Linked DNA regions of Hahella chejuensis KCTC 2396. The protein of the gene in region 1 interacts with the protein of each later gene in a pairwise test. Links are inferred from orthologs where the notes say so. Each region holds a gene or a part of one and is shown on either strand. Other genes may lie near its edges.

The links. Proteins that work in one complex are often made in the same cells at the same time.
Region 2: the proteins of HCH_RS21285 (region 1) and HCH_RS01275 interact in binary tests that used the Escherichia coli proteins (3 or more experiments, as listed by UniProt). The link is inferred for Hahella chejuensis KCTC 2396 from one-to-one orthologs.

The regions. Positions count from the first base shown.
Region 1 is NC_007645.1:4,878,008-4,883,343, forward strand. Bases 1,060-4,491 are described here. They hold HCH_RS21285 (2-oxoglutarate dehydrogenase E1 component), read right to left. Parts: upstream 4,101-4,491; coding sequence 1,260-4,100; downstream 1,060-1,259. Other genes in these bases: odhB (2-oxoglutarate dehydrogenase complex dihydrolipoyllysine-residue succinyltransferase), read right to left, coding at 1,060-1,228; HCH_RS21290 (succinate dehydrogenase iron-sulfur subunit), read right to left, coding at 4,393-4,491. In the rest of the region: more of odhB, read right to left, coding at 1-1,059; more of HCH_RS21290, read right to left, coding at 4,492-5,097; sdhA (succinate dehydrogenase flavoprotein subunit), read right to left, coding at 5,119-5,336. UniProt on the Escherichia coli protein: E1 component of the 2-oxoglutarate dehydrogenase (OGDH) complex which catalyzes the decarboxylation of 2-oxoglutarate, the first step in the conversion of 2-oxoglutarate to succinyl-CoA and CO(2).
Region 2 is NC_007645.1:295,770-300,171, reverse strand. The notes cover bases 387-3,255. They hold HCH_RS01275 (ABC-F family ATP-binding cassette domain-containing protein), read right to left. Parts: upstream 2,842-3,255; coding sequence 931-2,841; downstream 387-930. Other genes in these bases: HCH_RS01270 (TIGR02444 family protein), read left to right, coding at 2,890-3,255; HCH_RS01280 (branched-chain amino acid ABC transporter substrate-binding protein), read right to left, coding at 387-818. Outside these bases: more of HCH_RS01280, read right to left, coding at 1-386; more of HCH_RS01270, read left to right, coding at 3,256-3,453; HCH_RS01265 (DUF4124 domain-containing protein), read left to right, coding at 3,458-3,961; HCH_RS01260 (FKBP-type peptidyl-prolyl cis-trans isomerase), read left to right, coding at 4,088-4,402. UniProt on the Escherichia coli protein: Genetic data indicate it may be involved in ribosome assembly or function.

The sequences.
Region 1 (5,336 bases):
CCAGCAGAATCCGCGCAGGATCTTCCAGCAGATCCTTGATGGTCACCAAAAACTGTACCGCTTCCTTACCGTCGATCATGCGGTGGTCGTATGACAGCGCCAGGTACATCATCGGCAGAATCACCACCTGGCCGTTTACCGCCATCGGACGTTCCTGGATCTTGTGCATTCCCATAATGGCGGTTTGCGGGGGATTCAGAATCGGCGTGGACATCAATGAACCGAACACGCCGCCATTGGAAATGGTGAACGTGCCGCCAGTCATGTCTTCGATCGCCAGCTTGCCGTCGCGCGCTTTCTTACCGAAGTCGCCGATGGTGGATTCAATATCCGCCAGGCCCATCTGATCCGCATCGCGCAGGATAGGAACAACCAGACCGCGCTCAGTGGATACCGCTACGCCGACATCCTGATAACCGTGGTAAACAATATCGTTGCCATCAATGGACGCATTCACAGCGGGGAAACGCTTCAACGCTTCGCAAGCCGCTTTAACGAAGAAGGACATGAAGCCCAGTTTCACGCCATTATGACGCTTCTCGAACAGATCTTTGTATTGCTTACGCAGATCCATGATCGGCTTCATGTTGACTTCGTTGAAGGTAGTCAGCATTGCAGAGTTATGCTGAGCTTCCAGCAGACGACGCGCGATGCTGGCGCGCAGGCGAGTCATCGGCACGCGCTTCTCGGGACGCGCTCCCGCTGGAGATTCGATAGCAGGCATAGTCGGCGCCGCTGCAGGCTGAGCGGAGGACTTCACTTCAGCGGTAACGCTGGTAGTGTTGGAAGACAGGTGGTTAATCACGTCTTCCTTGGTGACTCTACCGCCTTTACCTGTGCCCTGAATATCGGAAGGATTCAGGTTGTTCTCTTCCGCCATTTTGCGCGCGGATGGACTCAGAATCGCTTCCTGACCAGACTTAGCTTCAGTCGCCGCAGGAGCAGCCTGTGGCTTTTCTTCCGCTGCGGCAGGCGCCGCCGTTCCAGCCGCACCCTCTTTAAATACCGCAATAACTTCTTCGCTAAGCACCGTATCGCCTTCGCCTTTGAGAACTTTCTCAATGACGCCGGCAGCAGGCGCTACAACCTCCAACACCACTTTATCCGTCTCGATATCGACCAGTAGCTCGTCCCTAGCCACGGATTCCCCAGGTTTTTTATGCCAAGTCGCCACTACGCCGTCCGCGACGGACTCTGGGAAAGTAGGAGCTTTAATTTCGATCGCCATCTTTTATCCTTTGTACTAACCAAGCGCCTGTTTAAATAGTAAAGGCATCGTTAACTAATTTAGCTTGCTCTTCCGCATGGACATGACCATAGCCCGCAGCAGGAGCGGCGGAGCCTGGACGTCCAGCGTACTCGAGATAGAGTTTCGGGTGCGTCTTCGCGAGGACGTTACGCATATGGTGCTGACTGCAGTACCAAGCGCCCTGGTTCATGGGCTCTTCCTGACACCAAACGATATTGGTCAACTTCTTGTACGCAGACAGAACTTCTTCCAAATCGTCTTCGGGGAACGGGTACAACTGCTCTATGCGGATAATCGCCACGTCCTGTATGTTTTCATTACGACGCTTATCCAACAAGTCGTAATACACCTTACCGCTACACATAATGACCCGGCGAACCTGCTTCGGATCGATATGATCGTCGATCTCGCCAAGGACTGTGTAGAAGTGACCTTCGGCAAGCTCCTCAACCGTAGAGACTGCGTCTTTATGGCGCAACAGACTCTTCGGACTCATCGCCACCAGAGGCTTACGCAGCGGACGCTTAACCTGACGACGCAGCATATGGAACACCTGCGCAGGCGTGGTCGGCACGCAGACTTGGATGTTGTGCTCAGCGCACAACTGCAGATAACGCTCCAGACGCGCTGAAGAGTGCTCTGGCCCCTGCCCTTCATAGCCGTGCGGCAACAGCATGGTCAGACCGCACAGACGGCCCCACTTGTGCTCGCCACTGGTGATGAACTGGTCGATAACAACCTGGGCTCCGTTAGCGAAGTCGCCGAACTGAGCCTCCCAAATCACCAGCGTTTTCGGGTTCGTGGTCGCGTAACCGTATTCGAACGCCAACACCGCCTCTTCAGAGAGGTAGGAGTCGTAAATATCGAACACAGGCTGACCTTCCGCCAAATGTTGCAACGGAATATGCAAACCACCGTCCTTCTGATTATGAAGAACCGCATGTCTATGGGAGAAAGTGCCGCGACCAACATCCTGACCGGTAAGACGTATGCTGTGACCTTCATGCAACAGCGTCGCATACGCCATAACTTCTGCATAACCCCAGTTCACCGGCATGGCGCTTTGGGTCATTTTCTTGCGGTCTTCCAAGATTTTGGAGACCTGACGCTGAGGCACGAATCCGTCAGGCAGCACATCCATTTTCCGGCCGAGCTTCTGCAGCGTTTTAAGACTGATGCCAGTCTTGCACTTGGCTGTCCATTGGTGGCCCAGGTAGGGGGACCAGTCAACAAACAGCTCTTTATTAGGCTCTTTCACCAAGCTCTTAACGACGTGATCGCCTTTATCCAGCAGATCGCGATATTCGTTTTCCAGGCGAGCGGATTCTTCCTCGGTGATGACGCCTTCGTTAATCAACCGCTGAGCGTAAATCTGGCGGGTGGTTGGCAGGCTTTTAATGCACTGATACATCAGCGGCTGAGTCGCAGAAGGCTCATCCGCTTCGTTGTGACCTCGGCGGCGATAGCACAACAGGTCGATAACCACATCTTTCTTAAAGGTGTTGCGATAATCCATCGCCACCTGTGTAACGAACAGAACCGCTTCCGGATCATCGCCGTTGACGTGGAAAATTGGCGCTTGAACCATTTTCGCAACGTCGGTGCAATATTCGGTGGAACGCGCGTCTTCACGGCGGTGAGTAGTGAAACCGACCTGATTATTAATGATGATGTGGACAGTGCCGCCAACGCCGTAGCCACGGGTCTGGCTCATCTGGAACGTTTCCATGACCACGCCCTGACCCGCGAACGCCGCGTCGCCATGCATGATGACAGGCACGACCGCATCGCCGGCAGTATCGTCACGACGGTCCTGGCGCGCTCTTACAGAACCTTCCACTACCGGGGATACGATTTCCAAGTGCGAAGGATTGAACGCCAACGCCAAATGAACTTCGCCGCCCGGAGTCAGCACGTTGGAAGAGAAGCCCTGGTGATACTTCACGTCGCCGGAACCTTCATCCAACAGTCGCTTGCCTTCGAACTCATCAAACAAGGCTTTAGGGTTTTTACCCAAGGTGTTGACCAGCACGTTGAGACGACCACGGTGCGCCATACCGATAACGATTTCTTTGGCGCCGTAGCTTCCCGCTCTCTGAATCAACTCATCCAGCAGGGGAATCAAGCTCTCGCCGCCTTCAAGGCCAAAGCGCTTGGTGCCTGGATAACGTGAAGATAAGTATTTTTCGAGACCTTCCGCCGCACTCAATCTTTCCAGCAGATGGTAGCGGCGCTCTTTCTCATAAACAGGATGCGAGCGCACTGATTCAAGGCGCTGCTGAACCCAGCGCTTTTCTTCAGTGTTAACGATATGCATGTACTCAGCGCCGACGGTATCGCAGTAGGTAAACTCCAAACCGCGAATAATCTCGCCGAAAGTCATGGTCTCTACGCCGAAGCACAACGATCCGGTCTGAAATACAGTATCCAGATCCGCCTTGGTCAAACCATGGTATTCCAACTCCATGTCTGCGACATGCTCGCGCACCATCAGATTGAGAGGGTCCAGCTTGGCTTTCTGATGTCCACGAAAACGGTAGGTGTTGATCAGCTGCAGCACCTTAACTTGTTTACGTTCGTGCTCAGTGCTGACTAATGAGGTTGGACTGGCTTCGACAGCCGCTGCGCGTCTGCGCGACAGTTTCAGGAACTGCTCTTTAATGACCGAGTGAGGGACATCCTGGCTGGGTAGTCCTTCCTCTTTTGGCAGTTTGTCGAAATACTCACGCCAGGCCTGGGGTATGCCGTTAGGATCGGTGAGATAGGTCTCATAGAGTTGCTCAACATAGGCAAAGTTCCCACCTGCCAAATGGGAAGTCCGCCACAGCTGCTCCATCGTGCTTTCGTGCATATAGCTCGCCTTGGTTGCATCAGGGAACTATCTGCTTAAGGCCACTGATTACGGCTCGTTCCAGCGTCGCAAAGGCGTGCCAAACCACAGATAGCGCAGAGGACATCTGCATAACCCCGTAGGTTTACAACAGTAAACCACCCCGTCCAATTGATGGAGGGAGTGGATTTCCTACCAGTTCAGTTTGTTTATGTCGCGCGCGTGTTCTGCAACACGTGCGCGCTATTAGCTTCTTAGTATAGACAGCTAATTCAGCAACGACCGTAACAGTGTAATTTTTTAAATTATAGTTTTAAGTAGCACGCTGTAAGAGCATATTGCGTATGTGGCCGATGGCTCTGGTTGGGTTCAGGCCTTTCGGACAAACACTTACGCAATTCATGATTCCCCGGCAGCGGAATACGCTGAACGGGTCGTCGAGATTCGCCAATCTTTCTTCGGTAGAAGTGTCGCGACTGTCGACCAGGAATCTGTATGCCTGCAACAAGCCTGCGGGACCAACGAACTTATCTGGGTTCCACCAGAACGACGGGCATGAAGTAGAACAGCACGCACATAGAATACATTCATACAGGCCGTCCAGCTTTTCACGCTCTTCGGGTGACTGCAATCGCTCTATCGCAGGAGGCGGATTGTCATTCACCAGGAATGGCTTAATTTTCTCGTACTGCTTGTAGAAAATCGCCATATCCACAACCAAGTCGCGAATAACCGGCAACCCTGGCAATGGCCGCAATACCAGCTTGTTGTTCTTCACCACCTGAGAAAGAGGGGTGATACAGGCCAAGCCGTTCTTGCCGTTCATATTCATGCCGTCCGAACCGCACACGCCCTCACGGCATGAGCGACGGTACGCCAGGGTCGGGTCTTTTTCTTTCATCAGTCCCAGCACGTCGAGAACCATAAGGTCCTTGCCCGCAGGGACTTCCAGCTCCACATCCTGCATGTAGGGAGCTTCGTCAACTTCCGGATTATAACGATAGATGCTTACCAACATAACTCTGTCTCCCCAACGACACTAGTAACTACGAGCTTTCGGAGGAAATGGCTCCACAATTTTCGGCGCGAAGTTCACTTCCCGCTTGCTTACCCGCTTGTCTACAGGGAAGTAAAGAGAGTGCTTCAGCCAATTGTCGTCGTCCCGTTCAGTGTAGTCGTTACGGGCGTGCGCTCCGCGGCTTTCCTTTCTTTCTTCAGCCGCAACAGCCGTCGCATAAGCGACTTCGTACAGGTTAT
Region 2 (4,402 bases), 4.6 Mb from region 1 along the record:
GCGGGCAAAGTCACAATCAAGCCTTCTGAAGCAGGACCGGCGATAGAGGAAATCTCTTTGTTGCCAACTGCTTCGGGCCCCATGAACTGCGGCTTAAAGCCAGCGTCGTTGCTTTGTCTCAGGATCAGGCCCAGTTCCGGGTGGTAACCACCGTAGTAAACCAGATCCACATTCTCTTTCTTCAGTTTCGCGATCAGTGAAGAGAAGTCTTTGTCGCCTGCGGTCACGCCTTCAAACGCAACGACGTTGACGCCCATGCTTTCCAGCGTGCTTTTCACAGAACTCGCGATGCCTTCGCCGTACTGTTGTTTATCGTGAATGACCGCGACGCGCTTGGGCTTGAGATGTTCAGCGATATATTTACCGGCGGTGGGTCCTTGCGCGGAGTCCAGACCGATGGTGCGGAAGATGTAGCGGAAACCGCGTTCGGTGATCGAGGGGTTGGTGGAGCAGGTCACCGCGAGAATGCCTTCGTCTTCATAAACATCAGTGGCGGGTTGGGTGGAGCCGGAGCACAAATGCCCGACTACATACTGCACGCCATCGTTGACGACTTTGTTGGCGACCGCCACGGCCTGCTTGGGTTCGCAAGCGTCGTCATATTCAACTGCTTCCAGCATTTTGCCCTTGACGCCTCCTGCTTTGTTGATCAGGTCAATGGCTGCGTGCACGCCGTTAAACTGCATCTCGCCATATTGGGCGACCGACCCGGATTGGGGTCCTGCAATGGCGATTTTGATAGTTTCAGCGGCTTGAAGAGCGGAGGAGAGACACAGGCCAACGGCCAGCCCGGTCAGGGTGCGTTTCCACAGTTTCATGGGAATACTCCTTGCGAATATATTGTGATTATCGTGGTTGCAAGGACTCTAACTAAACTCCGTAGCGGCGAAGCGGTCTATAGGCATATATACGCATAGAGAGATAGGCCGATCAGAGCAGTCCTTCCAACTCCTCATTCAACTCCAGCCAGGTCTCCTCCGCCTCAGACAGACTTTGGCGGTTCACCCGCTGGGATTCCAGAAGCGCTTTCAGTTGTTCCTTGTTCTTGTCCTCGTAAAGATCTCCTTCTCCCAATTGCGCTTCAATCTCCTGCAGTTTGCCCTGCAACTTTTCTATCTCAGCTTCCAGTGTAGCTATTTTTTTCCGCAAGGGGCTTAAACGCTGCCTTTTTTCCGCCTCTTCCCGCTTACGACGCTTGCGATCCTCCGCGCTTTCCTGCATCTCCTCTTCTGCGGAAGCATCGCTTTTCGCCGCTTCCGGCTGATTCGCCCGCAGGCGGCTTAGCAGTTCTTTTTCGTAGTCTTCCAGGGAGCCGTTATAGGGTTCCATACGGCCGCCATGCACCCAGACAAACTGATCCGCCATCGCCCGCAACAGATGCCGGTCGTGAGACACAACGATAACCGCGCCAGGATATTCCTGCAGCGCCATGTTCAGAGCGTGGCGCATATCCAGATCAAGGTGGTTGGTGGGTTCGTCCAGCAATAACAGATTAGGTTTGTTCCAGGCGATCAACGCCAGCGCCAGACGCGCCCGCTCGCCGCCGGAAAAATTCTTGATGTCTCCCGCCGCCTGCTCGCCAGGGAAACCGAATCCGCCCAGGAAATTACGAATTTCCTGCTCCGACGCCTGCGGCCTGACTTTTTGCAGATGCTGCATCGGCGTTGCGCCTGGGTCCAGCGCTTCCAACTGATGCTGGGCGAAGTAGCCAATCCTTAGATGCTCACCGCCTGTTCTGCGACCAGAAATCAACGGCAGTTGACCCGCCAGCGTTTTGATCAGGGTGGATTTACCTTCGCCATTGGCGCCGAGTACGCCCAGACGGGCGCCAGGCAGTAACGTCAGGTTCACATGCTGTAGAACCGGCTGCGCGTCATACCCTAAGCCAGCGTCGTCTATCACCAAAAGCGGGCTGGAGATTTTGTCGCTGCACGGCAGGGAAAAGCTGAATGGGGAGTCCACGTGCGCCGCCGCAATCAACTCCATACGCTCCAGCTCTTTCAGACGACTCTGCGCCTGCTTAGCCTTGGTGGCTTTGGCGCCAAAGCGCCGTACAAATGACTGAATTTCCGCAATGCGCGCCTGTTGCTTCACATACAGCGCCTGCTGCTGCGCCAACCGCATCGCCCGCGCTTCCTCGAACTGGCTGTAGCCTCCGGTGTACAACATCAGCGAGCGTTGATCATAATGCAACACATGCGTCGCCAGATGATCAATGAAATCACGGTCGTGGGAGATAAACAGCAACGTCCCCTGGTAACGCAGCAACCAGTTCTCCAGCCAGACCAGGGCGTCCAGATCCAAGTGGTTGGTGGGTTCGTCCAACAGCAACAATTCGGACGGACACATCAGCGCCTGCGCAAGGTTGAGCCGAATTCGCCAGCCCCCGGAAAATTCTCCCACTGCGCGCGAGTGCCAGTGCGTGGGAAAGCCCAGGCCTTCCAGGAGGCGGCGCGCGCGTACTTCCGCGCTGTAGCCGTCGATCAGATCAAGCTCATGGTGCAACCGCGCAGTGGCGACGCCGTCGTCCGCCTGCTCCGCCAGCGCCAGTTCCGCCTGCAATTGACGCAGTCGCTTATCGCCGTCGAGGACGAAGTCCAGCGCGGAGCAATCCAGCGCAGGCGTCTCCTGAGCCATGTGGGAAATGCGCGTTCCGCCTGGAAAGGAAATATCCCCGGAATCGGCGCCGAGTTCTCCCAAAATAAGGCTGAACAATGTGGATTTACCGCAACCGTTAGGGCCGACAATAGCGACGCGGCTGCGCGCCGTAACGGTGACAGTGGCGTTTTCCAGCAGATACTGGCCGGAACGTTGGATCGATAACTGATTTAGACTTAACATGGCGGCGGATTTTAGCACGCTTGCCAGCGATTCTTTAAAGAGTTTTCTATGCGCGCGAACGCCCCTGACACGCCGAAGACAAACGTTTCCAGGAACCCAAGTCGGAGCATTCTGGTTTCCCTGGACAACCCCCTCTGGAATTACGCTCTGACGCATTACGCGAATCCTCAGGTCCGGGATATTTGCCTGCAATGGCAAAATGAGTTTGACGCCGACGTTAATCTGCTGCTCGCCTGCGGCTGGTTGGCGCAACGACAACGCGGTTTTGATCCCGACCTCGATTTCAACGCCATCAATTCCTGGCGCGCCGACATCGTTATTCCATTGCGGTCGGCCCGCAACGGACTGGATAAAAAGCACCGTCGCCAAAACACGCTCAGAGAGCGCATTCTCCAGCTGGAATTACAGGCGGAACGCTACGAAATATCGCTTATCTATGCTTTACTATCAGGTACGGAGAAAGAGGATTTATCATCTCCGCAGGAAGCGATGGAGACGGTTTCTCTTTGCCGTCGCAATCTGCTTGATTACCTCTCCCGCCTCGACGGCGCGTTGGAAGTAAATCAGGCGCAATTGAATTTGATGGCCAATTGCCTGGCCACGGAGATGTGAACTTTTGAAGTGGATTTTTCGATTTCTGACATTGGCCTCGCTTGGGGTCGCCCTTGCTCTGCCTTTTTTTATTAAAGATAAGACAGGTTCGCCCATGTGGCGGCTGCCCTTACCGGAAGGAACCGAAACGCCCACCCTGATGACCATGGATAAAAAGCTGCCGGAGCAGGAAGTGGTGCGTCAGGTATACAAATGGCGCGACGCTGAAGGCGTGCTGCAATACAGCGACGCCCCGCCTCCCGAAGGCGTCAACGTGGACGTGATTAGCGTCAGCAACAAAACCAATATTATTCAGTCGGTTCCCACGGAGAAGAAGGAAGAGCCCCAGGTCGCCACCGGATCTCCTCGCGACGCGCTGCCTCCAGAAACGCGCAAGACCCTGGAGGATGCGGAAAACAAAGACACCCTCAGCTTTGAACGCGCGCTGAACCTCATGGATGAAGCCAAGGCGGTGCGCGACCTCATGAATGAACGCAACAAGCAGTTGCAGCAAGTCAACGGCGGTTAGAACTGTGAACCAAGCCCGGGATACTGCCGGTTCCCGACGTTGACATCCCCTAGCGCAGGGCGCCAAAAAGCTGTACCTTAAAGCGCTTTATACTGCCGATCCATGTAAATTTTTTGAGGAATAATTATGAAAAAAGCGTTAGCCAGCATGAGCGGTCTGCTATGCGCTGTGGCGTTATCTTTGCCTGTCGCAGTCCATGCGGAAACGGAAAAGCTCACTAACGATGCGCAAAAAACCGGCTACAGCTTCGGTCAAATGTTCGGTCGTCGTCTGGCGGACTCCATGCCCGAGCTGGATATCGAGAGCTTCACCAAAGGCGTCGCCGACGCATACGCCGGCAAACCTTCCATGATGACCGACGAAGAGATCTCTGCGCAGGTTCAGCAATACCAGCAAGCCATGCAGAAGAAGCAAATGGAGCAGTTCGAGAAGATGGCTGAG